Regions from separate parts of the Pseudoalteromonas sp. S4492 genome, predicted to be linked through region 2. Evidence: predicted binding sites of a transcription regulator. Region 2 holds the regulator's gene; each other region holds the start of a gene.

Evidence for each region. Region 2 encodes sigma-54, which starts transcription at its own class of promoters, with help from an activator protein. Its sites were predicted from a motif close to GTTGGCACGNNNNTNGNNT; they were not measured.
Region 1: a site for sigma-54 is predicted at 6,093-6,111, ahead of CWC28_RS07815 (YggN family protein). Genes of this name have one in related genera too.
Region 3: a site for sigma-54 is predicted at 7,251-7,269, ahead of flgB (flagellar basal body rod protein FlgB). Genes of this name have one in related genera too.

The regions. Positions count from the first base shown of each region.
Region 1 covers NZ_PNCP01000026.1:8,972-19,184, reverse strand. The annotation lists gene CWC28_RS07860 (DUF2721 domain-containing protein) at 1-372, shown strand, start outside; gene CWC28_RS07855 (c-type cytochrome) at 464-916, shown strand; gene CWC28_RS07850 (cytochrome b/b6 domain-containing protein) at 978-1,628, opposite strand; gene CWC28_RS07845 (AzlC family ABC transporter permease) at 1,781-2,488, shown strand; gene CWC28_RS07840 (AzlD domain-containing protein) at 2,485-2,784, shown strand; gene CWC28_RS07835 (iron-containing alcohol dehydrogenase) at 2,781-3,935, opposite strand; gene CWC28_RS07830 (LysR family transcriptional regulator) at 4,098-4,964, shown strand; gene CWC28_RS07825 (glutathione peroxidase) at 5,032-5,514, shown strand; gene CWC28_RS07820 (PA3496 family putative envelope integrity protein) at 5,567-5,755, opposite strand; gene CWC28_RS07815 (YggN family protein) at 6,147-6,947, shown strand; gene CWC28_RS07810 (aminotransferase-like domain-containing protein) at 7,013-8,455, opposite strand; gene CWC28_RS07805 (DMT family transporter) at 8,557-9,486, shown strand; gene CWC28_RS07800 (diacylglycerol/lipid kinase family protein) at 9,541-10,213, opposite strand, start outside.
Region 2 covers NZ_PNCP01000019.1:92,665-102,877, reverse strand. The annotation lists gene CWC28_RS06015 (MlaC/ttg2D family ABC transporter substrate-binding protein) at 1-229, opposite strand, end outside; gene mlaD (outer membrane lipid asymmetry maintenance protein MlaD) at 232-780, opposite strand; gene mlaE (lipid asymmetry maintenance ABC transporter permease subunit MlaE) at 794-1,573, opposite strand; gene CWC28_RS06000 (ATP-binding cassette domain-containing protein) at 1,566-2,384, opposite strand; gene CWC28_RS05995 (calcium/sodium antiporter) at 2,633-3,601, shown strand; gene CWC28_RS05990 (KpsF/GutQ family sugar-phosphate isomerase) at 3,605-4,576, shown strand; gene kdsC (3-deoxy-manno-octulosonate-8-phosphatase KdsC) at 4,580-5,131, shown strand; gene lptC (LPS export ABC transporter periplasmic protein LptC) at 5,128-5,682, shown strand; gene lptA (lipopolysaccharide transport periplasmic protein LptA) at 5,672-6,193, shown strand; gene lptB (LPS export ABC transporter ATP-binding protein) at 6,190-6,915, shown strand; gene CWC28_RS05965 (RNA polymerase factor sigma-54) at 7,031-8,527, shown strand; gene hpf (ribosome hibernation promoting factor) at 8,555-8,842, shown strand; gene ptsN (PTS IIA-like nitrogen regulatory protein PtsN) at 8,846-9,298, shown strand; gene rapZ (RNase adapter RapZ) at 9,299-10,144, shown strand; gene CWC28_RS05945 (HPr family phosphocarrier protein) at 10,158-10,213, shown strand, end outside.
Region 3 covers NZ_PNCP01000004.1:18,681-28,893, reverse strand. The annotation lists gene flgJ (flagellar assembly peptidoglycan hydrolase FlgJ) at 1-520, opposite strand, end outside; gene CWC28_RS00805 (flagellar basal body P-ring protein FlgI) at 714-1,808, opposite strand; gene flgH (flagellar basal body L-ring protein FlgH) at 1,821-2,504, opposite strand; gene flgG (flagellar basal-body rod protein FlgG) at 2,520-3,308, opposite strand; gene CWC28_RS00790 (flagellar basal body rod protein FlgF) at 3,330-4,094, opposite strand; gene flgE (flagellar hook protein FlgE) at 4,255-5,622, opposite strand; gene CWC28_RS00780 (flagellar hook assembly protein FlgD) at 5,675-6,358, opposite strand; gene flgC (flagellar basal body rod protein FlgC) at 6,372-6,803, opposite strand; gene flgB (flagellar basal body rod protein FlgB) at 6,806-7,216, opposite strand; gene CWC28_RS00765 (CheR family methyltransferase) at 7,352-8,182, opposite strand; gene CWC28_RS00760 (chemotaxis protein) at 8,204-9,136, opposite strand; gene flgA (flagellar basal body P-ring formation chaperone FlgA) at 9,279-9,983, shown strand; gene flgM (flagellar biosynthesis anti-sigma factor FlgM) at 10,062-10,213, shown strand, end outside.

The sequences.
Region 1 (10,213 bases), on a different contig from region 2:
GTGCTTTCAAACCGCTTAGCGCGTATTACCGATCGAGCGAGACAGTTAGAGCGTAAGCTTAAAGTCAGTACCGATGAAGACTTCAATAAGTCGCTGACAACAGAGTTAAGAGCACTGTTAAAACGCTCACGCTGCATTCATATTGCATTTAGTCTGAGTGTACTCAGTGCTTTATTGGTGTGCGCCGTGGTCATGTGCTTATTCTTATCACACATTCAATCAATTAATTTAAGCGTGACGATTGCTAGCTGTTTTGTGGCTGCTATGGCACTGTTGATTTGTGGTTTTTTATCTTTATTAGGCGAGGTTTTCTTAGCAACAAGAAGCATGCGCCGCGGTATGATCTTCGCCGATATTGATATTAATGATTAATTAAGATTAACCGCAATACACTTGAATATTATATTGGGCTAAGATACAACTCAGTTAGTTTACTTTTATGACATCTTAAGGGGCAAAAGGAATGAAATTAAAACAATTAGTACTAGGTGCAATGCTTTCAACAATGGCACTGGGCGCATCAGCAAATTCTGTATTTGAAGAACCAAGCGATGCAATCGAGTATCGTCAGGCAGCATTTTCAATGATCCGCGTACAAATTGGTGACATGGGCGATATGCTAAAAGGAAAAGTACCTTTTGATGCAGAACGTTTTCAAAAGCGTGCAAACAATGCAGCGGCATTATCAAAAATGCCTTGGGAAGCTTTTGTAGCGGGTTCCGATAAAGGTGATACATCTGCACTTGCAGCTGTTTGGAGCGACAACGAAACCTTCATGAAAAAAGCAGTCGCTTTCCAACAATATGCTGATGAGCTAGCAGTAGCTGCACAAAGTGGCGACCAAAAAGTAATTGGTAAAGCATTTGGCGCATGGGCTAAAGGTTGTAAAGATTGCCATAAGTCTTTCAAAGACTAGTCTAGTAATCATTTAAACTAAAAAGGCGCTTATTAGCGCCTTTTTTCATGTTTTGAAGTTGCTACCCAAGCAAATAGCTGAGCGGCTCTGCGCCCCACGTCGTAAATAACACCACTAAGCATACTGCAAAAATAATAAAAGCGAGTACGGGTGATTTAGTGACTGGCTCAGTGACCGATACCTGATCGCTACTGCCCGTTAGCATGGGTTTTACTAAGTTCTTACCCTTGATACGGTAAATCACAATCGCCAGAATATGTAACACTATGGCATACAACAAAATATCAAAGTTTAGATGGTGCAACCAACCAGCAAGCTCTACGGTGTCTGTTGATACATGCGCCACCAGCGGGCCATCCGTTAAAATATCGTCACTAGTCATTAAGCCCGAGGTTAACTGCACAATAAGCAAAACAAAGAAAGCGATCACCATATAACTACCCGCCGCACCATGACCCGCCTTATGCTCACTGCTTTTAAACGATTTTATTGCCGCAACAGGCGAATGAATAAGTGCAGAGAGTTTTGCCGTTTTGCTACCAACAAGGCCCCAAACAAGGCGTGTAATAATAAGCGCCAAGGTAAAGTAGCCTGCAGCAAAGTGCAGCTCCAACATACCTTCTTCAGCACTAAAATAGAGTGTTGCGATGGCCGCAACTAATAACCAATGGAAGCTTCTTATAAAGCCATCCCATACTTTAACTTTAGACATTGTAACTTTCCCTTTAAAAGACGCTTATAACTTGCAGATATGAAATTTCAGCAACGGGTTCGGCTATACATTATTGCAAACTTCAGTTATTTTGACACACCTCTATTTCAGCCGTTTTGATCTGAGCCATAACAACAAACATGAGCGATAAGATGCATAAATCAACAATAAGAGCCTTGCTAAAAGGATTTTTCGACATGCTCCCCTTATGCCTTGCGGTGTTACCTTGGGGGATTTTATGTGGTTCGTTAGCTGTTCAAAATGGCTTCAGTGCTTTAGAAACACAAGCTATGTCGTTGTTGGTATTTGCAGGCTCAGCACAACTCGTTGCGATTGAATTAATGGCCGGCAATACCCCGCTTTTAACTATCTTATTTACCACACTCATTATTAGCTCACGGCACTTTTTATATGGTTTAGCTATTCGTCACAAAGTCATTGATCAACCCTTTCGTTGGCGCCTGCCTGTGAGTTTTGTATTGACGGATGAATTATTTGCTTTTTCGCATCATCGCAAAGCCTATCGCACAAAAGTGCGCCTTATTTATGCACTCAGTGCCGGGTTTAGTTTTTATATTGCCTGGAATATCTGGACCCTGCTTGGTATTGTCGCAGGAAGCCTCCTCCCCGATTTAACACACCTAGGGCTTGATTTCGCCATCGCAGCCACGTTTATTGCTTTAGTTATTCCGGGTGTAAAGAACCTTGCAACACTGGCTACTGTGATCACCGCTGGCGTTGTTGCAACGCTATTAAAAAATCAGGGCTTTCAACTTTGGCTTGTCACTGCGGCTCTTATCGCTATGACAGTGGGTTACCTAATTAGTCGCTGGCAGGCAAAAGAGGAGCATACACAATGATGACCACCATTTTATTAATGGCGTGTATCACCTTCTTCACACGTTACTTATTTTTGCACCGTGCATTACCGTTTAAAGTCGGCCCCAAAATGCAGCAATTCTTAAGTTTTAGCGCCCCAGCAGTACTCACCGCAATTTGGGTGCCCATTGTGTTTATTAATGACGAAGGGATAAATCTAGATTGGCAAAATCCCTACCTAAGTGCTGCTATCGTATCTGTTATCGTGGCTTATAAGACGCACAACATATACTACACAACACTGGCAGGGATGGGATTATTTATAATCTTAAGTTAAACGCTCGCTAGTAAAATCGCGCGGCTTTTTTCAAGTGTAACTTGCTCACGCTCACCAAGCGCCGTCATACCATGGCGCTCAAGCTGCGCAACAAGTTTATCTGCAACACTTTCATCTAGCTTATAATCGCTTAAACGAGTTGGCATTTTAACACTATGGAAAAATGCTTCTGTTGCAGCAATGGCGTTATCAATCGCCGCATCTTCATCGCTGATATCAAGACCTAACACTCGCTCTGCGTATTGTAATAGCTTGCCACGCTTCGTGTCTTTTTGCTCTGCCATCATACGCGGTAATACAATCGCTAATGTTTGTGCGTGGTCCAAGCCATACACCGCAGTCATTTCGTGGCCAATCATGTGGGTTGCCCAGTCTTGTGGTACACCTGCACCAATCAAACCATTTAATGCCATAGTTGCTGACCACATTATATTCGCACGCACTTGATAGTTATCAGGCTCAGAAAATGCTTTTGGCCCTTCTTCGATAAGGGTCATTAAAATCCCCTCAGCAAAGCGGTCTTGTAATTTGGCACCCACATCATATGTTAAGTATTGCTCCATCGTGTGCACAAACGCATCCACAATACCATTCGTTACCTGACGCTCAGGTAATGAGAATGTCACTGCAGGATCAAGAACTGCAAAACGAGGACGCACAAACTCACTGGCAAACGGCAGTTTGTCTTGAGTTTCTAAGTTTGATACAACACTGAACGTGTTTGATTCTGAGCCAGTTGCAGGTAATGTCAGTACAACGCCAAGTGCTACTGCAGATTTAACTTCAGCGCCTTTTGCTAAAATATCCCATGGTTCGCCAGTAAATTCTGCCGCAGCGGCAATAAATTTACTACCATCCACCACTGAACCACCGCCTACAGCTAAGATATAGTCAATTTGCTGCTCTTTAACCAGCTCTACCGCTTTCATACATGTTTGGTAACTTGGGTTTGGCTCAATACCCGCAAATTCAAACCAAGTATGCTCACTTAATGCGGCTTTAACTTGATCATAAACACCGTTTTTCTTGATGCTGCCGCCACCATAAGTAACAAGCACCTTGGCATTTTTTGGGATCTCATTTTGAATTTCTTTAATTTGTTGCTCACCAAAATGAATTTTGGTTGGATTTTCAAAGCTAAAATTTAACATGCTTACTCCCTTATATTTGTGAGTATTAATCAGTGACTCGACTATTGTAGTTGTTTTTATATAGGGATAAAGCCAGCAAATAGATAATCACTTTTGCAGACATGCAACAATAAACGACCTAAACTGCTATTAATTTACTGAGGCATTCTAGGGTACAAGATAATGTGGCAAGGCTTAGAGGAATTTTTATATGTTGTAGAGCACGGCAGCTTTACTCATGCAGCAAAGGCTATGGAAGTATCAACTTCACATATTAGTCGGCAAATACAACAACTTGAAAACCGTTTAGGCTCGGTGTTATTTCAACGCACCACTCGCAAAATAAGTCTTACCGATGCAGGCCGTGAATACGCAGTAAAATTAAAAGCAATTCGCCAAGAGTTAATCGATGCAAACAATCAATTACAAGGTGAACAACGTCAACCCAAAGGGCTAATTCGCATCACAGGAGCAGGCGAGTTCGTGGCAAACCAAGTTGCACCGAAAGTGGCTGAGTTCGTAAAGCGTTATCCTGAGGTAGAAGTCGATCTCGACTTTAATAGCCGCAACGTCAATTTAGTTGAAGAAGGCTTTGACTTAGCTATCCGCTTTGGCAGGATGCAAGACTCGAACTTAATTGCCCGCCCGTTATGTAAGCGTGCTATGACACTTGTTGCTAGCCCAGAATATTTAGCCAACCACACTCCCCTCAAAACACCTTACGATCTGGCTGAACATAATTGCTTAATAACCATGCGAAAACGTTGGCGATTTAATATTGACGAAGAAATCAAAGAAGTTCGTATTGATGGTAATTGGCGCAGTAACCACCCACAGGCAATTTTAAATGCTGCTGTAGCTGGAGTTGGCATCGCCCACTTAGCGTTAGATATTGTGGAGCCTTACTTAAAAAATGGCCAATTGGTTAGTATTCTGGATGAGTTTCAGGTTGGTGATAATGCATCTTGGTTAGTCTACCCAAGAAAAGATCTATTACCGTTTCGTGTACGTTTACTAATAGAACACTTAACCAATGCATTTGCTGATTAAAATTTACCCTTTTAGAAAAATGCCAAGCACGTTAGAATCACTGCAACAATAATAAAAAGTTATCACTATGAGCGAATTTCACCAACTCTCTGCTACCAGCCTACAAGGCCAAACCGTTGACTTTTCTGATTTTGAAAACAAGGTCGTACTTGTTGTAAACACTGCAAGTAAATGTGGCTTCACTCCACAATATGAAGGCTTACAAACACTGCATGAAAAATATCAAGAGCAAGGCTTAGTAATAATTGGCTTTCCTTGTAACCAATTTGGTAAACAAGAGCCTGGGGATGCGAAGGAAATTAAAGAAGGCTGCCTTATTAACTATGGCGTTAGCTTTTTAATGATGAGCAAAGTCGATGTGAATGGCGAACATGCTCACCCTGTCTTTAGATACCTAAAATCAGAGTTGCCGGGCTTTATTACCCGCAAAATAAAATGGAACTTCACCAAGTTTTTAATTGGTAAAGACGGCAAAGCCATTAAGCGATATGCGCCACTAACAAAACCTGAGCAGCTCGAGTCAGACATTGTTACTGCACTTAGCAAGTAACAATGTCTTAAAGCAATAAAGAGGCAAATTGCCTCTTTATCTAAATTTATGCTTAGTCGTTCAAGTACTCGTCAAAGTCGTCATCGCCTAAGTTTCTACGCAAGCGTTTTTGTTCAAGATAGTCTTCCAACTTCTTCTTAACGCGTTGCTTTTTCTTGTCGTGTTGATTACGCCCGACCATTTCGTACTCGTCTTCAACAAAATCGTCATCTAGCGCGTCATAACTAAATGTCTTACCCACAACCCACTCCATAAAGTGTTTGAGACCAATTCAGGAGATTAAAATTTGCTCGATGAATTGGCAAAGATTAAAAAGCTCAGTAGTAATTTAGTATCTAAAAAACCACCAAAATAAAGCCATACACCCATGCTAAATAGGCCATATGTCAATATTGTGAATAAATAGCGCTAAATTCGATTTCTGAAAAGTGAGAGTTTTTTATCGTTTCGATAAAACACATTTATGCATGTATATTTTTTAGTGAATTTGACTAAAAAGTGGTTAAAACTTTATTTTCATCACTTTGGTAAAAACAGCCAAAACAACACAACAATTTGAAATATATGAAATTATTAACTTTGGCATCTTAATTGATTATGTATTTGTGTCATTTCAAACAGGAAAGAAAAAAATGAAAAAGTTATTGTTAGTAAGTTCTTTATTTATCGCTACCAGCGCAATGGCTCATAACGATAATGATACAAATATTTCATTCAGCGGTGAGCAATGTGATGTTGAATTTAAAAATGATGTACGCATCACACCTAGCGAGTTAGAAGTATACACAGCCGATAATCGCACGATGAAAATCATCGATCAGCACACTTTGTATATCGATGGTCAAAGCGTATCGCTTGATGCTTCACAACAGCAAGCAATTGCAGATTACTCAGACAGCTTACGCAGCCAACTTCCTGAAGTAGCAAATATTGCGCTTGATGGCGTAAAAATCGCAGGCGTAGCAATTGAAGAGGTATCAAAAGCCTTCAATATTGACGGCCTAAACGACATTTCAGAATTAATGGACGATATCAGCGTAGAAGTGCAAAACGCTTTCTATCAGCAAGGTGCGTTCACCATGGGTCAGCAAAATTTCGAAAAATTTGGCCAAAACTTTGAAGACCAATTTGATGAGCAAATCGAATCAGCAGTCGAGTCAGCCATGATGCAATCGATGGGCAGTATTTTAGTGGCGCTAGGTTCTGAGCTTTTAGGCTCAGGTGGCGACATGGATGAATTTGAACAACGTATGGAAAACATGGGCGCACAAATCGAAGCGCGTGTAGAAACACAGGCAGCTCAACTGGAAGAGCGCGCAGATGCATTATGCGGCAGCTTTGCAGATATCGCTCACAAAGAACAAGAGTTAGTGGCGCTAGTACCAGAGCTAAGAGAGTACCAACTATTTACTTTCAAACAGAACGCAGAGTAATTGACGAATTAACATCCCTGAACCAAAAACTTGGTCCTTTCGCGCAGAGCTTGCTCTGCGCTTTTTTATTTTTTGGCCAGCACAGTCAGTTGCGATAACGTTTTAATCGCCTGCTCTAAGTTTTCAGACCAAGGCAAGCCATAACTTAAACGAAAACAGCTACGGTACTTTTTACCCGCTGAGAATATCAACCCTGGTGTAATGCTGATCCCCGCCTCTAGTGCCAAATGGAATAACTTTACCGCATCATATTGGCTACCAAGATCAACCCAGATAACACAGCCCCCTTGCGGGTTACTAATACGCGCACAATTTGGCATATATTGCTGCAGGCACCAAATCATGCGCTCTTTGTTGGTGCTTAAGCGCTGTCTAAGCAAACGAATGTTACGGTCGTACTCTCCGCTGGCTATAAACTCATACAAGGTCCACTGGTTTATAAGTGGCGCAGAGCAACTAAGCGCGCGTTTATGCCGTCTTGCTTGTTCTGCAAACTTACCGGCAATGATCCAACCTATGCGGTAACTGGGGGCAGCTGTTTTTGAAAACGACGCGCAGGTGATCACTAAGCCCTTTTTTGAATAGGCCTGTGCAGGCGTCGCACGCTTGGCTGTAAAATGTAAGTCGCCATAAACATCATCTTCAATAAGCACCACGTCGCGCTGCTCCAAAAGTGCCACTAATTGCTCACGCTTGGCATCAGGCATAAAGCTGCCAACAGGGTTATTTAATGAGGTAGAAAACACACAGGCTTTTATATCATGCTCATCGAGTGCTTGAGCCAAGTCATCTAGCCATATTCCTTCATCAGGACACAGCGGTATTTCCAGTGCCTTTAAACCTAAGCTTTCAATTAACTCGATAATGCCAAAATAACAAGGCGACTCGATTGCAATAACATCACCGGGTTTAGCGACACACTTAAGGGCAATCGCCAGTGCCTCTTGAGCACCGTTGGTGATCACTAATTCATCGCTATCAACCCCAATACCAAAGTCCAGATAGCGATGAATGAGTTGCTTTTTAAGTGGTGCAAAGCCATCCATTGGGCCGTAATTAATTGCCGATGCGCCAGCCAGTGTCATTACTCGGCGCATTGTTCGTGCCAGCGCTTTATCTGTTGGAGCTGCGGCCACAGGGTTGGCGATACCAAATGGCACCACATTAGCTTTATGGATAGCGCTGTAGACTTGCTCAATCAAGCCTTGCTTATTGACTGTGGTCGGCTCTCGACTGAGCCTAACTCGCTTTGGACGAGACTGATTTAACTGTGAAGACTTTAAAAAGTAGCCTGACTTTTCTCTGGCTTCGATCAGCCCTTGCCCTTCAAGTAATTGATACGCTTGCTTTACCGTTGGAATACTAATGTTGAGCTTATCAGCCATTTTTCTGAGCGAAGGTAATTTTTCACCCGGTAATAACGAGCCTTGCAAGCAAAGATCTCTAACTAGCTGAATAACTTGTTGATATAAGAACTCACTGTTACTACGACTGATAACTTGTGACATAGCCCACCAAACTGTATAGGTTGCATTTCTAGTTTTCTGTATATGTTAAGTATACAGAAGCGAACTAAAATGAACATACTTTCAATTTTTAGGTACTAACTATGAAAAGCGCCGCTCTCTACCTTGCTACAGTATTGATCTGGGGATCGACTTGGCTAGCTATTGAGTTTCAACTGGGTGATGTCGCTGTTGAGGTCTCTTTATTTTATCGCTTTGCCATTGCAGCCATTTTAATGTGGGCCTTTGTGCTGGTAAAAAAACTCCCTATGCAATATTCACTGCGTGATCACGGATTTTTTGCATTATTGGCTTTATTTAACTTTGGTTTAAATTATTTAGTGCTGTATTGGGCGCAGAATTATCTCACCTCAGCAATGGCCTCAATTGCCTTTTCGATGTTGCTATTAATGAACATTATTAACACCCGCTTGTTCTTCGCCAAGCCAATTGCAAAACGAATTTACTTTGGCGCACTACTTGGCGTAATGGGTATTGCCAGCTTGTTTTGGCCACAAATTCAGCAATTCGACTTGAGTAATGGTGCGTTGGTCGGGTTACTACTTGCGCTGTCAGGGACCTTTGTGGCTTCATTGGGAAATATGGTCAGCGTTCGAAACTCTCAGCGTAATATTGGCGTACTTCAGGGCAATGCCTGGGGCATGTTATACAGCGCTTTAGGGCTAGCTGCTTATGTTTTAGTAAGCGACGTTGAGCTGACATTGAATGCCCCAACCAGTTATTGGGTATCGCTCTTCTATTTAGCAGTATTTGGTACCGTAATCGCATTTGCTTGTTACTTCGCGCTACTTAAAAATATCGGCCCTGAGCGAGCAAGCTATGTAATCGTATTGTTCCCGCTGGTTGCAGTGGTTTTAAGCACCTTATTTGAAGGATTCGAATGGCAAGCGAATACCTTTATGGGATTTAGCTTGGTGCTATTCGGAAATGCTATCGTGCTAACTCCAACTCGACAAATTAAAGCATTTTTTGCTGCACGTAACCTACAGCAAAAAAGCTCCATCCCCAGTTAGAAGTGACTATGTCGCCTCTAACACCAAGCGCTGGCAAATTTTGCCGGCGCTTTTTTATGGCACATGAAAACGAAGTGCTTGTTTGTGAATCTTAACTTTAGCCGGAGTAAAACCAACGAGCTCACCATCGGCTTCTATAGCCAGTCCTTTCGAGGTGATCTCGGCAGTCGTTAAACGGGTATATTCCAGCGCGTGCAAACTATGATGCTTTACGAGCAGTAAATACAAAAAGCTGAGCAGGTTTTTCAATAAACCGCCAGCTGGCATGCAGTAGCAATCAAGCTGACCATCATTTAACTTTGCCCGAGGGGCAATCTTTAAGCCACCACCAAAGTAATGATGATTAGCAAAAATCGTTGCTAAATTACTGTAGTTGAGTGCTTTACCATTAAACTCACCCTGAAGTGATCGTGCCCGAAATGAAAATAGCTGTTTGATGCCCTGCCAAGTGTAGCCAAACGAGCTAAAACTTCCGGCTTTATTTAGTTTAGTCACGACTTCAGCGTCAAAACCTATTCCCGCCACATTAATAAAATAGCGTTGATTGATTTGTCCAACATCGATTAATTCTGTACGGCTATTAAAAACAGCTTCATACCAAGCCTGTTGTTTACACGCAAAGCCACGAGCAAAATCATTTCCTGTGCCTGCTGGAATTAACGCGATAGAACAGCGACTCGTCATTAATGCATTAACGGCTAAATGCAGCGTCCCATCACCACCAATC
Region 2 (10,213 bases):
GTGCTGCATATTTGTAATCAATGTACGGCATCAACTCTTCTTCTACGATAACACGTAAATGTTCTTTATCTTTTGCGATAAGAGGTTGGTCTTTAGTAATGCGCGCAAAGGTGTTATCAGACACTGTACGGACCATTTTGTACGGGTCTTTTAAGTCAACCTTAGGTTCTGCGGCATGTGCGTTTAGGCTAAACAGCACAGCAATACACAATATAAATTTCTTAAACATAATTATTCACCTCCCTGGTTGAATAAGAACTGACCGATTAACTCTTCAAGAACAAGTGCTGATTTGGTATCTGTGATGTAGTCACCATCTGCAAGTGCTTTACTCTCAACACCAAATAAATCATCAAGTCCCGCATCATCGGCACTGGCTGTAACATCTTCACCCATACAACGTTTTTCTGCAGAGTCTGGAGCGATTACTGGGTTAATACCTAAATACTGCTCACCTAAAATACCTGATGTTAAAATTGAGATTGATGTGGTGTCTGAAAATTTACACAGGTAGTTTGCATCTATCGCCATATTGACCACTGGCACAAACTCTTTCGGGTGAATAAAAATAGATTCAACTCGACCAACAACCACACCACCTACTTTAATCGGCGCTCGCGCTTTTAAAGAGCCAATGTTTTCAAACTTTGCGTTTAGCTGGTAGGTTTCGCCGCTACCACTGATGCCGGCATTCGCAACTTTAAATGCTAATAATGCAAATGCAGCAATACCAAGTGCTACAAAAAAGCCAACTAAAATTTCTAATTTCCGTGAATTCATCTTTATACCCTAATTAGCTGGTAAACATTACCGCTGTTAAAATAAAGTCAAAACCTAATACTGCCAATGACGAGTGCACAACGGTCTCTGTTGTCGCTTTACTGATCCCTTCTGAAGTTGGAACACAGTCGTAGCCTTTGTAAAGTGCAATCCACGTCACGATCATGGCAAATACAAAACTCTTAATCATGCCGTTCACAATATCTTGTTGAAACGACACTTGCGCTTGCATGATTGACCAGAAGCTTCCTGAATCAACACCAAGCCAATCAACCCCCACTAAATGAGCGCCGATAATAGCAACCGCAGAAAATATTAATGCAAGTAATGGCATACTGATAAAACCAGCCCAAAAACGCGGTGCAATAATGCGTTTAAGTGGATCAATCGCCATCATTTCTAAACTTGATAATTGCTCGGTTGCTTTCATTAAGCCGATTTCAGCGGTAAGCGCACTGCCTGCGCGGCCTGCAAACAGTAATGCGGTTACTACAGGGCCTAACTCACGTAACAAGCTCAATGCCACTAAGGGACCTAAGCTGTCTTCTGCACCATAACCGACCAGCACGGTATAACCTTGCAAGGCAAGCACCATCCCTATAAACAAGCCTGATACCATGATGATTAAAAGAGATTGTGAGCCCACCATATATAATTGGCGAATTAGTAAAGGTGTGCCTTTTTTGAAGTTTGGCATATTCACTAATGCACCAAACAACATTTGAGTAGACCGACCAAGCGCTGCAAAGCGCCCTAGTGTCTTGTGACCTAACTTCTGAAATAGATCAAGCATTGTGCACTCCTAGTAATTCATCATCGTACGCAGGAGCTGGGAAATGGAATGGTACAGGACCATCCGATAAACCATTTAAGAATTGTTGAACAAGTTCAGATTCATGGTTTTGCATTTGCTCTGGTGAACCTTCGCCAATCACCCCTTGATCAGCAATGATGATAACGTGATCAGCAATGCTCATCACCTCAGTAACATCATGGGTCACGATAAGTGATGATAAACCTAACACTTCATTCAGTGATTTAATCAGCTTAACCAGCACACCCATTGAGATAGGATCTTGGCCCGCAAAAGGTTCATCATACATGATAAGTTCTGGATCGAGGGCAATTGAACGTGCCAATGCTGCACGGCGAGCCATACCACCTGAAAGCTCAGATGGCATCAAATCTTGTGCGCCACGTAAACCGACGGCCTGTAATTTCATTAAAACGACAAGACGAATTAAATCTTCGCTAAGTTGAGTATGTTCGCGCAAAGGAAAAGCGATATTGTCAAACACTGACATATCGGTAAATAACGCGCCACTTTGAAACAGCATACTCATTTTCGTGCGGGCAGCATAAAGTTCCTTGCGAGTCATGCCAGGAATGCTGTTGCCTTCAAATAAAATGTCACCAGAATCAGGCTTAAGCTGACCGCCAATTAAGCGTAACATGGTGGTTTTACCAATGCCGCTCGGTCCCATGATAGCGGTAATCTTGCCTTTCGGAATGTTAAAACTCATATTTTTATATATGATTCTATCGCCCCGTGAAAAGGTTACATCCTTGATTTCTACTATTGATTGCGACAAGTCGCTCTCCATAACGTTTTTCACTAGTTTTGCCATTTTAAGGGTTTTTTAGTCAAGATGGAAAAAACAAATCGTAAAATTTTGTAATATTTCCTTTCAATAAATTCTAAAGCTAGCTGCAAAGAACTTAACCACCGCTGAAATTTAGTTTCCTCACGACACTGGCTTTATGCTCGCCAGCTCATTCTTTTACTTATACTTTCATGCTCGCTTTTGTTACTATTTGCAGTCATCTGTATAAGTAATGTTGGCGTATCACAATGGTGACTTCTTTTGTCATTTTAATTATTGGTTTTGCAGCGCTCGTTTGGAGTGCTGATCGGTTTGTATATGGGGCGGCTGCACTCGCAAAAAATATGGGGATCCCCACCCTAATCATTGGTTTAACCGTTGTTGCTATGGGTTCATCAGCCCCTGAAATGATGGTGTCTGCATCTGCGGCACTTGCCAATAAAACAGATACCGCTGTTGGTAATGCGGTTGGTTCTAACATTACTAATATCTTACTTGTGCTTGGCGTCACAGCCTTACTGCGTCCCCTTTCCGTGTCATCAATGACATTAAAACGCGAAATGCCATTAGTGCTGTTAATCTCAGTAGCCGCTTGGTATGTATTCTCAGACAACTACTTCTCATTCGCTGAGGGCGTCGCTTTAATGCTTGCGTTTGTGGTGTTTATAGCAGGCCTAGTTATTATCTCTCTGCGTGCCAAAAATCAAGATGACCCCTTTGTTAGCGAAGCATGTGAAGATGTGCCAGACAACGTGAGTACTAAATCTGCCGTGTTTTGGTTAGTCATCGGGATGATTTTATTGCCAATCAGTTCACATTTTTTAGTTGAATCAGCCGTTGATATCGCAAAATACTTTGGCTTATCAGACCTAGTCATTGGTTTAACCATTATTGCTATTGGTACCAGCTTACCAGAGCTGGCAGCCTGTATTGCAGGGGTATTAAAGAACGAAGACGATTTAGCGCTTGGCAACATCGTTGGCTCAAACATATTTAACTTACTCGCCGTATTACCTCTTGCGGGTATTATCAACCCATCAATTATTGACCCTTCTGCGGCAAACCGCGATGCACTTATCATGATTGCAGCAACGGTTGTATTGATTGCCATGTCATTGAACTTTAAAGGTGCTCGTCGTATCAATAGAGTAGAAGGTGGCTTATTGTTAGTCGCATTTATTGCATATCAGGGCTATATTTTTAGCCAAATAGGATAATCAATGACACAACAAAGCTTTATCGCGCAAGGCAAGCGCGTACTTGAAATTGAAGCACAAGCCTTACAAGAAATTGAGCAATACATTAACCAAGATTTCGATAACGCTTGCCAGCTAATGTACCAATGCACTGGTCGTACTATCGTTATAGGTATGGGTAAATCTGGCCATGTTGGTAATAAAATTGCTGCGACCCTTGCTAGCACCGGCACACCGGCGTTTTTTGTTCACCCAGGTGAAGCAAGCCACGGTGATTTAGGTATGATCACTCGCGATGATGTGGTGATGTGTATTTCAAACTCAGGTGAGACCAGCGAAGTACTTAGCATTATTCCTGTTATTAAGCGCATTGGCGCAAAGATGATTTCATTAACAGGCAACCCTGATTCAACTATGGCCAAACTGTCTGATGTACATGTATGCATCAAAGTTAGCCAAGAAGCGTGTCCATTAGGTCTAGCACCAACCGCAAGTACTACAGCAACGTTAGTAATGGGTGATGCAATGGCGGTTGCGCTACTTGAAACCCGTGGTTTCACTGCCGACGATTTTGCGCTTTCACACCCTGGTGGTAGCTTAGGTAAGCGTTTATTACTGACATTGAATGATGTCATGCACGCGGGCGATGCCACGCCGATTGTTAGCGAAACACAAAGCATTAAAGATGCACTCATTGAAATGTCTGCCAAAGGCCTTGGTATGACAGCGGTGATTGGTGCGGATGAAAAGTTAGCCGGATTATTCACTGATGGTGACTTACGCCGAATTTTAGAGCAACGTATTGATATTCATAGTACGGCAATTAGCCAAGTAATGACTCGTTCATGCACAACTGCGCGCCCAGATATGCTTGCAGCAGAGGCTTTAAACATTATGGAACGTAAGCGTATCAATGGTTTAATTGTGGTGGATCAAAGCAATACGCCAATTGGTGCCCTTAATATGCAAGACTTATTAAAAGCAGGAGTTCTTTAAGCAATGACATTCGCTGAGCTATACCAGCCACTTAGCCCTGATGTAAGTCAGCGCGCACAAAAAGTAAAATTGCTAATCTGCGATATAGATGGTGTGTTTTCTGATGGTCGCATTTATTTAGGCAATGATGGCGAAGAACTGAAAGCGTTCAATACAAAAGATGGCTTTGGCATCAAAGCGCTTATTAATAGTGGTTTTGACGTCGCGGTGATTACTGGCCGCCATTCACAAATAGTTCAGCAGCGAATGACTAGCCTAACAGTTCAGCACATTTATCAGGGACAAGAAGATAAGCTGATTGCTTATCAAGAGTTAAAAGATAAACTGGCGCTGACAGATGAACAAATTGCCTATATTGGTGATGATGGTCCAGACTTACCAGTAATGGAAAAAGTGGGGTTTGCTGTTGCTGTAAACGATGCACACCCGCTTATTAAAAAGCTGGCTCATTACACCACGTTATTACCGGGTGGCTTTGGAGCCGTGCGTGAATTAACTGATTTACTGATGTTAGAAAACGGCAAGCCGTTAACTAGCGATGGAACCAGCGCATGAATATAGCCCGTATTTTACTGAGTATTGTTTTTGTTTGTTGCATGGTGTGGTTATGGTACCCGTACTTTAATCAATCAACAGACGCAATAAGTAGTGAAGACGAGATCATAGCATCGCCTGATTATACAGCCGTTGCCTTAAAGCAAACTGCGTATGACGAACAAGGCAAAATTAGTCATAAGGTGGCGGCCGCCAAAATGGAGTTGTATCAACAATTAGGGTTTACCTTTTTTGAACAACCAATTTTTACGATTTATGGCGACCAGCAGGTATGGCAAGTAAAAGCCAAAGAAGCCACTTTATACGAAAACGATCAGCTGATTTTTGAAGGGGATGTGGTTGCTAAAAACTTAACCCACAACGGCATGATCGAAGATATTAAAGCTGAAAACATTAATGTCGACATTGATAAAATGACCATGTTTTCTAAGCAACCTGTGACGCTAACAGGACCGAATTTAAAGATTACCGGGAAAGGCTTAAAAGCCGATCTAAAAACCGAAATTGTTGAGTTAACTAACCATACACGAACCATATACTATGACCAATAAACTTAAGAAACTACTCCTGATCCCAAGCTTATTGATCGCGTTTTCAGGCGCGGCTGCTGAGCAAACTGGCGCACAAATTAGCATTAGCTCAGACCGCCAAGTTGGTAAACTAAAAGATGGCGTTGGCATATTCGAAGGTAACGTAGAGATCGTGCATGGTAATCGTCGTATTACAGCTGAGCGTCTTGAAGCACACGGTGGAGACACCGAAGGCACTGTCGAATTAATTATCGCGACAGGTAATCCTGCTTATTTCGAAGAAAAGCAAGCTGATGGCACCGTAATGAGCGCCAGTGCACAAGAAGTACGTTACGATGTTGCGAAACGCTTCTTAACACTCAATGGCGAAGCTGAAGTCACTCAATCGGGTCAAAAAGTAACGGCCAAAAGCATTACCTACGATATGGCTCAACAGCTGATCAGCGCAGAAAAAGACGAAAACTCAACAGATCGCGTACACACGATCCTCGTTCCAGTTGAAAACAAAAAAGATAACAAAGGCCAACCATGAGCACATTAAAAGCAGAGCTTTTAGCTAAGAGCTACAAAGGCCGCCAAGTGGTTAAAAATGTAGGCCTTGAAGTTGAAGCTGGCAGCATTGTTGGTTTACTTGGTCCAAATGGCGCAGGTAAAACGACAACCTTCTATATGATTGTAGGCTTAGTACCTAGCGACAAAGGTAAAATCAGCATTGATGATAACGACATTACGCTTTTACCAATGCATAGCCGCGCACGTTTAGGTATTGGTTATCTGCCGCAAGAGTCGTCAATTTTTAGAAAGTTGACGGTTTATCAAAACTTGATGGCAATTTTAGAAACCCGTAAAGATCTAAATAAAACCACCCGCGAAGAAACGCTAAACAGCTTACTCGACGAATTTAGCATTCAACATATCCGTGACAGCCAAGGTATGGCGCTGTCAGGTGGCGAACGTCGCCGCGTTGAAATTGCTCGCGCATTAGCCGCAAATCCTAAATTTATCCTTTTAGATGAGCCTTTTGCTGGTGTTGATCCAATTTCAGTGTTAGATATAAAGAAAATTATTGAGCACCTAAAAAACCGCGGTATTGGGGTACTCATTACTGACCATAATGTTAGAGAAACCCTTGATGTTTGTGAAAAAGCCTACATTGTTTCTCATGGGGAGCTAATTGCATCAGGCACACCTGAGCACGTATTAGCTGACCAAACTGTACGTGATGTATATCTAGGCGAGCAATTCAGGCTGTAACCATTACGCCACCGACTAGAGCATCTGCTAGACTTATAACAATGACAATAAATCGATAATTTTTTAACTGTCACAGCACAGTCATCGATAACTTAAAAAGGATTGTTAGGGATACATGAGGCAATCATTACAGCTGCGCATGGGCCAGCAACTTACAATGACTCCACAACTGCAACAAGCGATTCGTTTGTTGCAGCTCAGTACATTGGATCTCCAGCAAGAAATTCAAGAAGCGCTTGATAGTAATCCCCTACTTGAAGTGGAAGAGGCTGATTACAACGAAGAAAGTATCGGTAAGAATGAGCAAAAAGCTGAATCTGACGATATGCAACTAAGCGCGTCTGCAGAAGAAGCACCTAGCGAATACGAGCAAGAAAGCAGTGACGCCCTCAATAAAGACACCGTAAGTGATGACTTAGCAATGGACGTCACGTGGGACGAGTACATGAGTGCTGCCCCATCAACATCATCAGGACCTATGCCTGAAGATGAGTCTATTTACCAAGGCGCATCAACTGAAACCCTACAAGAATACCTAATGTGGCAATTACAGCTCACGCCATTTAGCCCAACTGACGAAGCGATTGCCGTAGCCATAGTAGAAGCCATAGACGACTCAGGTATTTTAACGATCAGCTGTGAAGATATTGTCGAAAGCTTTAATCAAAATAACGATGAAGAAGAAATCGAACTTGATGAAGTTGAAGCGGTCTTAAAAAGAATACAATTATTCGATCCTGTTGGTATTGGCGCGCGCAGTTTACAAGAATGCCTGTGTATTCAGCTTCGTCAATTTGACGCTAGCACACCATATTTAGCTGAAACTAAAATGGTTTTATCTGAGCATATCGAATTATTAGCGAGTCGCGACTATCGCACTTTGATGAAAAAGACTAAGCTTAAAGAAAATGAGCTTAAAGAAGTGATGACGCTTATTCACAGCTTAAATCCTAAGCCTGCGGATAGCATAGTACGCGAAGAGTCTGAGTACGTTATACCTGATGTATCAGTGAAAAAAGTAAAAGGTCGCTGGGTGGTTGAGTTAAACCCAGATTGTATGCCAAAGATTAGAGTAAACAGCCAATATGCGGCTATGTCTCGCTCAGTAAAATCGAGTAGCGACAGCCAATTTATTCGCTCTCACTTACAAGAAGCAAAGTGGTTTATTAAGAGCTTAGAAAGCCGTAACGATACGTTATTAAAAGTAACCAACTGTATCGTTCAACAACAACAAGCTTTCTTTGAGCACGGCCCTGAAGCGATGAAGCCGATGGTGCTAAATGATGTTGCTGAAATGGTCGAAATGCATGAATCGACAATTTCACGTGTAACAACGCAAAAATATATGCATACCCCGAGGGGTATTTTTGAGTTGAAATATTTCTTCTCAAGCCATGTCAGCACCGAAAATGGTGGTGAGTGTTCTTCTACGGCAATACGCGCTTTAATCAAGAAGTTAGTGGCCGCAGAAAACTCAGCTAAACCATTGAGTGATAGTAAAATTGCAGATATATTGGCTGAGCAAGGAATTAAAGTAGCTAGACGTACAATTGCAAAATATCGTGAGTCTCTAGCAATACCTCCGTCTAATCAGCGCAAGAGTTTGATTTAGACGTTTTACATAGAAGGAAAAATGCTTATGCAACTAAATTTAACTGGTCGTCATGTAGAAATCACTGATTCATTAAGAGACTATGTAAACACCAAGTTTGCGAAACTAGAAAGGCATTTTGACCATATAAATAATGTTCATGTCATTCTAGATGTAGAAAAATTAAGCCAAAAAGCAGAAGCAACTTTACATGTAAACGGAGGCGAATTGTTCGCTTCTACAGAACATCAAGATATGTACGCAGCCATTGACTCACTGATCGATAAGCTTGATCGCCAAGTCATTAAACACAAAGAGAAATTAGCTCGACATTAAATTATGAAACTAAGTTCACTTACTAACCAGGACTGCAGCAAAGCTGCGGTCCTTTTTAATAGCAAAAAAAGAATTCTTGAATATATCAGCGAACTGGCCCACCAGCAGCTTCCTCATTTATCGCAACAAGATATCCTAGATGCTTTGCTCAACCGAGAAAAACTAGGCAGCACCGGCATCGGTCGCGGTATTGCTATTCCCCATGGTCGAATGAGCGGTGCCGATGAACCCCATGCGTTTATCATAGTGAGTGAATCACCCATCAATTTTGATGCTATTGATAACCGCCCGGTTGATATATTTGTGGCACTCATCGTACCAGATGGTGACTGTCAGCTTCACCTAAAGACCTTATCAACAATTGCTGATAGACTTAAAGATAAAGAATTTTGTAAACAGTTACGCAGTGCTACAACCGATCAGCAACTGTTTCAGGTCATATCAGCAGAGGCATAAATGGAATTAATCATTATCAGCGGTCGCTCAGGCTCAGGTAAATCGGTCGCTTTACGAGTACTTGAAGACTTAGGCTATTATTGCGTTGATAATATTCCAGTGAATTTGCTGCCTTCACTCGTACGTAGCGTATCTGATAATTACGATAAAATAGCAGTCAGTATCGACGTACGTAACTTACCGAAAGAGCAGCAAGAATTTAATGATATTCTTGAATACCTACCAGGGTTTGCAAACCCAACGCTATTTTACTTAGATAGTGATGATCAAACCCTGATAAAGCGCTTTTCAGAAACACGCCGCTTACATCCATTATCGATTGATTCTTTGCCACTCGATCTTGCTATTAAACAAGAAAAAATATTGCTCGATGTGCTGATCACCCGCGCTGATTTTATGATTGACACCACCGATTTGAGTGTTCATCAGTTAGCTGAATCAATTCGCGAAAAGATCTTAGGTAAAAAAGATAAAAAGCTGATTATTACTTTTATGTCGTTTGGCTTTAAGCACGGTATACCAAAAGAAGCTGACTACGTATTTGATGCACGCTTTTTACCTAATCCACACTGGGAGCCAGATTTAAAGCCGCTAACAGGCCTTGATCAACCAGTAAAAGATTATCTTGCGAGCCACAGCATAGTGCAAAAGTTCACATGGCAAATACAGACCTTTGTGCAAACATGGTTGCCACATTTAGAGCGCAATAACCGCAGTTACCTAACTATTGCAATTGGTTGTACCGGTGGCCAACACCGCTCTGTTTATTTAGCGCAAACAATTGGTGAAAGCTTTGCGAAAAGCCATGCCAATGTAAAAATTCGTCACCGTGAACAAGACATTTAATTAGGCACCTAGAATGCACGCTGAAGATACTTTTTTAATTCAAAATAAACTTGGTTTACATGCTCGTGC
Region 3 (10,213 bases), on a different contig from region 2:
CCCAAATAGAGCTAATGAATGACTCAGCATCTTCAAAACGATTATCTGTTTGCTCGTTTGCTGATGTATCTGCAACAGGCTGTGACTCAGATTTAATGTCGTGGCTGTCATTCGCTACGCCGCGGGCGCGTTTATCACTATCAAACTCAGCCGTCGTTCTAAGCACAGACCCCGGGGTAAACTGTTTACCATCTGGCGAGAGCTGCTGAACAATTAAATCAGCTAAGCCGAGCGAACCTTTTGATGAAAGCTCAACCGACATCTGTTGGTCATGCATCTCTTCAAAAAACTTAACACCGCTTGAATTAAATGGGCTGTCTTTATCTTCAAACGCTTCATTTGCCTTACGCATACTTTTAAGCAGCATTTGAGTGAAAATAGATTCAAATTGTGCCGCCGCTTTTTTCAGCGCCTCTTTTGACGCATCGCTAGAGGCATCACTTTTTAGCGCACTTTGACGTAACGAGTCTAAGTTGCCTAAATCAAAAAAGTTTTGCTTGTCGAGATGATTAGTATCCATCAGCTTTTTGACACAATAGTTAATAATGAAAATTAAAATGCAAAAATTGCGCCAATAAAAAACTTTATAAATGAATGGCTAATAAAGGATATAGGAGTGGAGTAACTTCAGGGTCAAGGTTTTGACTGATATTTATACACTGAAGGATTAAGAGGTATAAAAACAAAAAACGCGCCCGAAAGCGCGTTTTAATTTAAATGATAACCAGTTGCCCGTTTATCGCCCCCGCTTCTTTTAAAGCTTCAAGGATTGCCATTAAATCACCCGGCGCGGCCCCCACTTCATTGATTGCGCGAACGAGGTCATCTAGATTAACACCCGGATTGAAAACAAAAGCACGTGAGTCATCTTCATTGACATCAATAATGCTTTGATTGGTAACCGTGGTTTCACCATCACTTAAGGCATTTGGCTGTGAGACATTTTGCTGCTCAGCAATGGTGACCGTTAAACCACCATGGGTAATAGCTGCTGGCTGTAGCTTCACGTTTTTGCCAATCACAATTGTGCCTGTTCGCGAATTGACAATAATTTTTGCTGCGGTATCTGCCGGTTTAAACTCTAAGTTTTCAAGGGTAGACAAATACGCGACACGTTGAGATGCATCACGCGGTGCCAATACACGCACAGAGGCTGCATCTATTGCCTGAGCACTGTCAGGACCCACTAAATCATTAATGGTTTGCTCTAAGCGTTTTGCCGTTGTGAAATCTGGACGATTTAAATTGAAGGTAATGTAGTCACCTTGCATAAACGGGCTCTTAATAGCACGTTCAACAATAGCACCATTTGGAATACGACCCACTGTTGGCGTGTTAATAATTACACGGCTACCATCAGCCCCTTCAGCACCTAAACCACCAACCACTAAACTACCTTGCGCAATTGCATAAGTATTGCCATCAACCCCTTTTAGGAAGGTTTGTAACAATGTACCGCCACGTAAACTGCCCGCACTACCAATAGACGACACGGTAATATCAATGGTTTGACCAGGCTTTCTGAACGCTGGTAACTCAGCATGCACTGCCACAGCAGCAACATTTTTAATTTTAGGTTTTAAGCTATCAGGTAAAGTGATACCAAAGCCATTCAGCATGGCTTTAAAGCTTTGTTGTGTAAATCGGCTTTGCTCACCAGTGCCAGGTAAACCAACCACTAAACCATACCCCACTAATTGGTTTGAGCGCACGCCCTCAACCATAGATACATCTTTGACTCGCTCAGCCTGTGCAGAAAACTGCAGGCTAATTAAGCAAAGAGCGATGATGTATTTAAACCCATTCATGACTTTATTCCTCTAAAATGGGAAAAGCGAACTACTAAAGAAACGAGACAGCCAACCTGCACTTTGCGTTTCTTGAATTTGCCCTTTACCTGAATATTGAATGCGCGCATTGGCAATACGATTTGATGTGACCGTGTTATCTGCGGCAACATCTTCAGGGCGAACCAAACCTTCTAAGCGAATAAACTCTTCACCTGTGTTCAAAGTAAGCCATTTTTCACCGCGAATAACCAAGTTGCCATTGGGTAGAACACGCATCACATTGACAGAAATATCACCAAATAAGCTGTTTGATTGGTTAGACTTTGAGTCACCTTTAAATGATGCCCCAGAACCAATACCAAATTGAATGCTGTCACCACCAATGTTGACCGGATTACCGCCAAGGCCTATAACAGGGTCTAAACTGGCGTCCGTTTCTTTGTCGGTCTCGGTTTTAGCGGCTTTGGTGGCTTGCGTTGATTCTTGCAATTTAACCGTAATGATATCGCCAGCACGCAGTGCCTTTTTATCCGAGTACAAATCATTTGATGAGTAACTATCAAACAACGACCCTGTAGGTACCATCGGCTCTGTTGTTGGCTCAGGGTACATAGGCGCATAGTAAGGGTCATCCTGAACCACATGATGATTTTGCGTTGTCATACAACCACCCAGCATTAATGCTGCCGATGTGACTAAGATAATATTACGCATGCTGCCTCCTACCCATTAAAGCTGTTGATTAATGTAACTAAGCATTTCATCAACCGCTGAAATCACTTTTGAATTCATTTCATAAATTCGTTGTGTTTCGATCAAGTTAACAAGCTCTTCAGTTACATTCACGTTAGAGGTTTCAAGGGAACCTTGAACCACCGTACCTAAACCATCGATACCTGGGTTACCTTGCACAGGCGCACCACTTACAGCGGTTTCTGTGTATAAGTTTTGTCCCATAGGCTCAAGACCCGATGGATTAATAAAATCACTAATCGTTAGCTGACCAATGACCACGTTGTCTGGTTGCCCTGAAATACGCACTGACACTTCACCGTCTTGTGAAACAGTAATTGATTGCGCATCGTCTGGAACATTCATTTCCGGTTGCAAAGGAAAACCCGCGCCCGATGTTACAATGCGGCCATCTTCGTCAGTCGTGAATTGACCGTTACGCGAATAGGCAATGTTGCCATCCGGTAATTGCACTTCAAAAAAACCAGGGCCTGAAATCATCCAGTCCAGTGAATTTTCAGTGGTAAGCATGTTACCTTGTGAAAAGTTCTTTTGGTTGGCAACCACTTTGGCACCCGCACCAAGCATTAAGCCTGATGGCATTTCAGTGTCTTGTGACGAACGACCACCTGGTTGGTTGATGTTTTGATATAGTAAATCTTCAAATACGGCGCGGCTTTTTTTGTAACCGACCGTGCTGGCATTCGCGAGATTATTTGAGATCACCGAAATATCGGTTTGCTGGGCGTCAAGCCCGGTTTTACTGATCCATAATGCAGGATTCATAACTCTACCCTCTCAGTCATCTTAAACAATGCGTAACAGCTGATCTTGACGCTCATCGAGCTCTTCGGCTGTTTTCATCAATTTAACTTGTAATTCAAATTGGCGTTGATTGCTGATCATGTCGACCATTTCATGCACCGGGTTTACGTTTGACATTTCAAGCGTTCCCGATAGTACTTTCACATTTGGCGAAATATCACAAAAACCACACAGGTCATTGATCAGCATGTCTTCTTTTGGTCGAAATAAACCGTCATTACCTTTTTCAAGCTGAGTGTTATCAGCCTCAATCACTTTTAAGCGATCAACCACTTCTAAAAAGTTCGCTGGTGCACCTTGCGGGCGAACCTGAATAGCACCGTCTTCACTAAACTCAACTTTCTCGATAGGTAATGGCAGAATGATTGGACCACCTTCGCCAATTACTTGACGGCCATGGCTGGTGATCAACGCACCATCTGGAGTAATGTTTAATGTGCCTGTTTTGGTGTATGCCTCATTGCCTGATGCATCTTGTACACTCAACCAACCACGGTCACTCATAGCAATATCAAGCTCACGGCCAGTTTCTACATAACCACCAGATTGCATGTTAGATCCTGGGCGTTCTTGCATTGCAAACACCCTCGATGGCAGACCTTCCCCGAAGGCTTGCATAGAGCGAGCTTGTGCAAAATCAGCTTTAAAGCCAGTGGTGTTAGCATTCGCAAGATTGTTAGCCTTGAGCTCAAGACCGCGCAAACTTTGCTTAGCACCCGACATGGCAATGTAGACCATTTTGTCCATAACATTGACTCACTAAAAATACGATAACTAAGAAATGCAATAAAAGTGCCAAAGTAAAATTGACGCTGAAATAGGAGAGAAAAATGAGCTGCTAGAATGAAAAAAGGCTGCCAATAGAGGGAGCAGCCTTCGTGTCGGATTATGCTTAGAGCCGTTAAGATTAACGGATCTGTAGGATGTTTTGTTGTAGCGTTGAGTTAACCTCAAGCGCACGTGAGTTAGCTTGGAAGTTACGCTGCGCACTAATCAAATCAACAAGTTCATTCGTTAAGTTAACATTTGATTGCTCAAGTGCTGATGAGTTGATTGAACCTAAAGTACCTGAACCTGGTTCACCAGCAATTGGCTCACCTGACGTTAAACTCTTCTTCCAAGAAGTATTACCTACTTGCTGTAAACCTTGTGAGTTCGAAAAACGAACCATTGCAACTTGACCTAAGAACGAGGTATCACCATTACTATACGATGCAACAATTTTACCATCAGAGCCGATATCAATACCCGATAGACGACCTACCGTCGCACCGTCTTGCTCAAGTGCTTTCACTTCAAAGTTACTTGCATATTGAGTTGGTACTTTATTCGCTGTTGCCGCTTCATCACGCCAGTTCATTGTTACATCATCTGGGAAGCTCGCACCATTAGAAAGTAAATCAGATAGACCTGTTGCAGCACCGGCACCATTTGGTAGGGTTAAAGGATTAAAAGTTGTATCTGTATTTGCTACACCATCCGTGCTAAGTGGTAAACCGCTCGCATCAAATTGGAATGTAGTTAATGGAGTATAAGGTGTTGTTGTTTGCTCTACACCACTAGAGTCAAATGGCTTTTCATCAAGTGTTGCATACACTTCCCACTCATTCTCATTACCTGTAGTCGCTGAGTCAGTTTTCACAAAGAAGAATTGTAAAATATGTGGCTCACCTAATGAATCATATACAGTTGTCGACGTTGAACTGTTGTAAGTCGCACTTGTTTCAGGATCAAATGGTGTCACTGTTGGCGCAGAGGCACGCGAATCAAGGTTAAATGATGAGTAAACATTCGTCGTTGCACGCGGTGAACCTGAAGCATCAGGAATTTGTAGTGCAGATGAAGTACTTAAACTAACAGAGGTTGTATCACCGGTTGCTTCATCAACAGGGAAACCTTGTAAGTAATTGCCGCTCGCATCAACAATAAAGTTATCTTTATTAAGTTTGAACGCACCAGCACGCGTATAAGTAAAGTCTTGTGCACCTAAGTCATTAGCCATTGCGAAGTAACCTTCACCCGTAATCGCTAAATCTAAAGAGTTATTTGTGAATGATAACGAACCTTGGTGGAATTGCTGTGCCACCATGGTTGTTCTTACACCGTCACCATTTTTTGTTTTACCAGAGCTAAATACTGATGATGCGTACACATCAGCAAACTCTGCACGAGACTCTTTGAAGCCCGTAGTATTCACGTTCGCAATGTTATTTGCGGTAACGTCTAAATCTTTTTGCGCGGCTGCTAAACCTGTTAATGCAATATTGAAGCTCATAACTCACCTCTAACCTATCTCTTAGCCTAAGCTAACCCAAACCTTTTTTTACTTATGCGATTTCAGCTATATCAGTCAGCCTAACCGCACCCTCTTTTGTATTTACGATAATGCCGCTGCTACCATTGATATTGACACTTTCAATATTTTTAAAGGTCGCCATTGGCAGGCTGCTGTAGTCACCATTTACATAGCCTTCAGCACTGATGTCATACTCACCTTCAGGGAGTACATTGCCATCGTTATCTTTGCCATCCCACTCAAAACGCAGTGCACCTGCTGACTGAGAGCCTAAATCAATGGTGCGTACTAACTGGCCTGATGAATCTGTAATTCTCAGCGTCAGTGTTTCAACCGCTGTTTCTGCAACCACCGAGCCTTTTGCTGCATTTTCACCATCAAAATCAATGGTGTCAGATTCAAGCAGTGCTTGTTTTCCCACAAGTGTTGAAGCTTGTAATGCAGAGTTCGATGTCATTGACGCAGTGAGTGAATCAAACTTTTCATTTAAGTTTGAAATACCTTCAGCCATAGTGAAGTTCGTCATTTGCGCAATCATTTGATCGTTATCTGCTGGATTACTCGGATCCTGGAACGACAACTGCTGTGTTAACAACGAAAAGAAATCTTCCTGAGAAAGCGTGTTGTTGTCTTCTTCAGTTGTTTGCGTATTGCTTTGATTCCAACGCAAGCTATCCAAATAGGATGATGATGCAGAGCTGATGTCGTTACTCATAACTTATCCTCGATTACCGTTGTCCTAACAACAGTGTTTTACTTAACATTTGCTTAGCTGCATCAGCAACTTGCACATTTGTTTGGTAAGAGCGAGAGGCAGAAATCATATTTGCCATTTCTTCTACGACATTAACGTTAGGTTTGTAGATATAACCGTTTTCATCCGCACTTGGGTGGTTCGGGTTATATTCAATTTGTAGTGGCTTATCGCTCTCTACAATGCCTAACACTTTAACGCCTACAGAAGAGCCCTGAGGATTGCTTTGTGATGATGACGCTTTAGTCAACTCAGCGGCAAAAACAGGATGGCGCGCTCGGTACGTTTTGTCTTGGCTAGAACTAATCGTATTCGCATTCGAGATATTACTGGCTGTGGTATTTAGGCGAACATTTTGCGCGGTCATACCGGTTGCTGAAATATCAAAAACATTATACAAACTCATGATTAAGCTCCTTGACTACCGAGGGCTTTTTTAAGGCCTGAAATTTTACTACTCATAAATTGCAGGCTTGCCTGATACTCTAATGAGTTTTGTACATACAAGTTTCGTTCCACTTGTATATCAACAGAGTTACCATCACCTGTATCTGCTTGATTTGGCGTACGAAACATTTCTGCACTACCAACAAAACGACTGCCTCCGGCAATATGTTTTGCATCGGTTCGAACCATGCTGTTGCCGCCCTGTTGGTTGCTTTTTGCCGCTTTTAATGCCGAGGCAAAATCGATATCTTTCGCTTTGTAGCCCGGCGTATCAGCATTAGCGATATTTGTCGCTAATAACTCAGCGCGTTGTGAACGGATCAACATCGCATGAGGATGAACACCAAATGCTTTATCAAAACTGATAGCCATAACCATCTCCAAAAAATTGACTCTACAGGGGATAATGCAAAAGGTAAGCCAAAAATAAAGAGTGATTTTTAATTATATAAGATGTTGAAAAATAAGTTTATTTAGCAACCTAAGAACTAGGTTGCTAAGGAGAGTTTACTTTTTCTGATAGATGATACCCGGGTTACAACGAACCATATCAAAGCTATCACTTAAGCCCGCCATTGACTCTGACGCACCTAAAAACAGGTAGCCTTTTGGGTTTAAAGCTTGCGCAAACTGTGCAATGATTTTCGCTTTTACTTCCGGTGAGAAGTAAATCAACACATTGCGGCAGAATATAATGTCAAACTTGCCCATTAAAGCGTATGAATCCAATAAGTTTAAATGTCTAAAGCTGACCATTTTTCTTATTGGGTCAATAACCTGAGCCATTCCATTGCCGCTGTCTTTAAAGAATTTTTGACGTCTTTCCATCGACAGACCGCGAGCAAGTGCCAAGGCGTCATACTCAGCATTTTTACACATATCAAGCATGGTATTAGAAATATCAGTGCCAATTATTTGCGCACCCATTTTTAATACTCCCGGATTTTTAGACTGAAACTCGGCAACCGACATGGCAATTGAATACGGCTCTTGCCCTGATGAACTTGCCGCTGACCATATTTTAAGTGGCCTACGCACATCTTTAAGCTCAGGAAACAGCTTAGTTTTCAATAATTCAAACGGGTATTGATCACGAAACCAAAGCGTTTCATTGGTGGTCATCGCATCAACCACAGCGGCACGAAGCTGCCTCTCGTGAGGACTTAAAGTTTTACTTACCAACTGTGATAATGACTCAACATTAAAGCGAGCCATCAGCGGTGCAAGACGACTTTTAACTAAATACAGTTTGTTGTCACCAAGCACGATGCCACATTGTTGCTCTAAGAAAGAGCGGAATTGATCGTATTCGCTTTGTTGTAAATGCTTATTTTCCAAAGTAATACCACCTATAAATAATTAATCACAATGAACCCACTTTTTCACAGCTGTTGCTAATTCATCTGGGTTAAATTTTGCAATAAAATCATCGGCACCTACTTTTTCGATCATTGCTTGGTTAAATACCCCACTTAGAGAGGTATGCAAGATCACATGTAAAGGTGATAATTTTGGATCTGCTTTGATTTCGGCGGTCAGTGTATAACCATCCATTTCTGGCATTTCTACATCTGATATCAATAAGCCAACGCGCTCAGTGATATCATTTTTACAATCCAGCTGAGCAATCTCGCGTAAACGTAGTAATGCTTCTTTACCGTTTTTAGCAAGCTCAGTTTGCACACCTAACGGTTCAAGCGCTCGTTTCACTTGATTTCGAGCGACCGCAGAGTCATCTGCAATAAAGACGATACGCTCACCTAAATCACGCTGAATTTCGCCATCACCAACAACCTCAGCACTCACTTCGGTGTTCACTGGGCAAATTTCATTTAAGATTTTTTCAACGTCAAGAATTTCAACTAACTCGTTCTCAATTTCTGTGACTGCTGTTAGGTATGAATAACGACCAGCACCTGATGGTGGCGGCATTATTTTTTCCCAGTTCATATTAACGATACGTTCAACACCGCCAACTAAGAAACCTTGCACTGAACGGTTATACTCGGCAATGATGATAAAACTGTCTTTAATGTTTTCGATTGCAGGGCCACCCACAGCCATCGATAAATCAATCACTGAGATAGTCTGACCACGGATATGCGCAACACCACGAATGTACGCATTTGATTTTGGCATGTTAGTAAGTGGTGGGCATTGCAGAACCTCTCTTACTTTAAACACGTTGATACCAAAGCGTTGTCGCCCTCTGAGTTTGAATAATAGTAATTCAAGGCGGTTTTGCCCAACCAACTGAGTACGCTGGTTAACTGAGTCTAAAATGCCTGCCATTTCAATCTCCTAAAGATAAACAATCAGAGCTGGAACAATAATTGCCTTCTTTGTGTTAAAGCTACATAAGGTTACGAAGCGTCTGTTTTTTGACGCAAAATATTTATACCTTGTTTTCAACAATAAGCATAGTCGAAACAATATGAGTTTGTTAAAAAAAAGCCGAAGATACAGTGTTTTTTATTTTCTTACTAGCCTGTTGTTTGCAACACAACTACAGGCTGAAGTTTATAATAACGAGCAACTTCAACAAATCGCTGTCGATTTTGTTAGTGAACAGCTCCCTGATCTGGACACCACACCGCAAATTAGTGCTTTACCATTAGATGGTCGCATTCCAGAGAGACTGTGTGAGTCACCAATAAACAAAGAGTTACCGACAGAGCCTCCTTTTAATCGGCAGGTAACTGTACAACTTAAGTGCCAAGACTTAAATAGTTGGACCCAATACGTTCACGTTCGCATTATAGAGCTCGAACCTGTGGTTGTTGTTACCACTAATTTAGCACGTGGCGAGGTTATTCGAGCAGAGCACTTGCGCCTAGAAATGAAACCTAAACAATTTGTCAGAACGCAATATGTACAAGATGAGACTATACTCATTGGTAGTCGCAGTAAGCGCAATTTACGTGATGGCACACCTATTGTTATGAGCCAGGTTTGTATGGTTTGTAAAGGCGATAACGTTACTATTTATGCTTCGTTAGGCGGTTTGAGAATTAAAACCACTGGAATTGCTTTAGAAGATGGTACGTTAGACGAATTAGTACGTGTAAAAAACAAAAAATCAGGTAAAGTATTAAATGCACGTGTGGATGGGGTCGAGTCTGTACAAGTAAATATTTAATTTTTTATATTTATGCTAAAGTATCCGCTGTGCCCGCCGATATAAAGGCATATGTTGGGTAATGTATAGGTCAAAATTATGGTAAGCAATGTCAATAATGGTCAACAACAAACTTCTGTGTTGACAAATACCAAGCAAAAAAAGCTTGATTTACAAAAAGATAATGCTAATGCAGCCGCTGCGAAATCGGCCGCACCAAAAGCAAGTGCAGATTCTGTGAGCTTAACTCC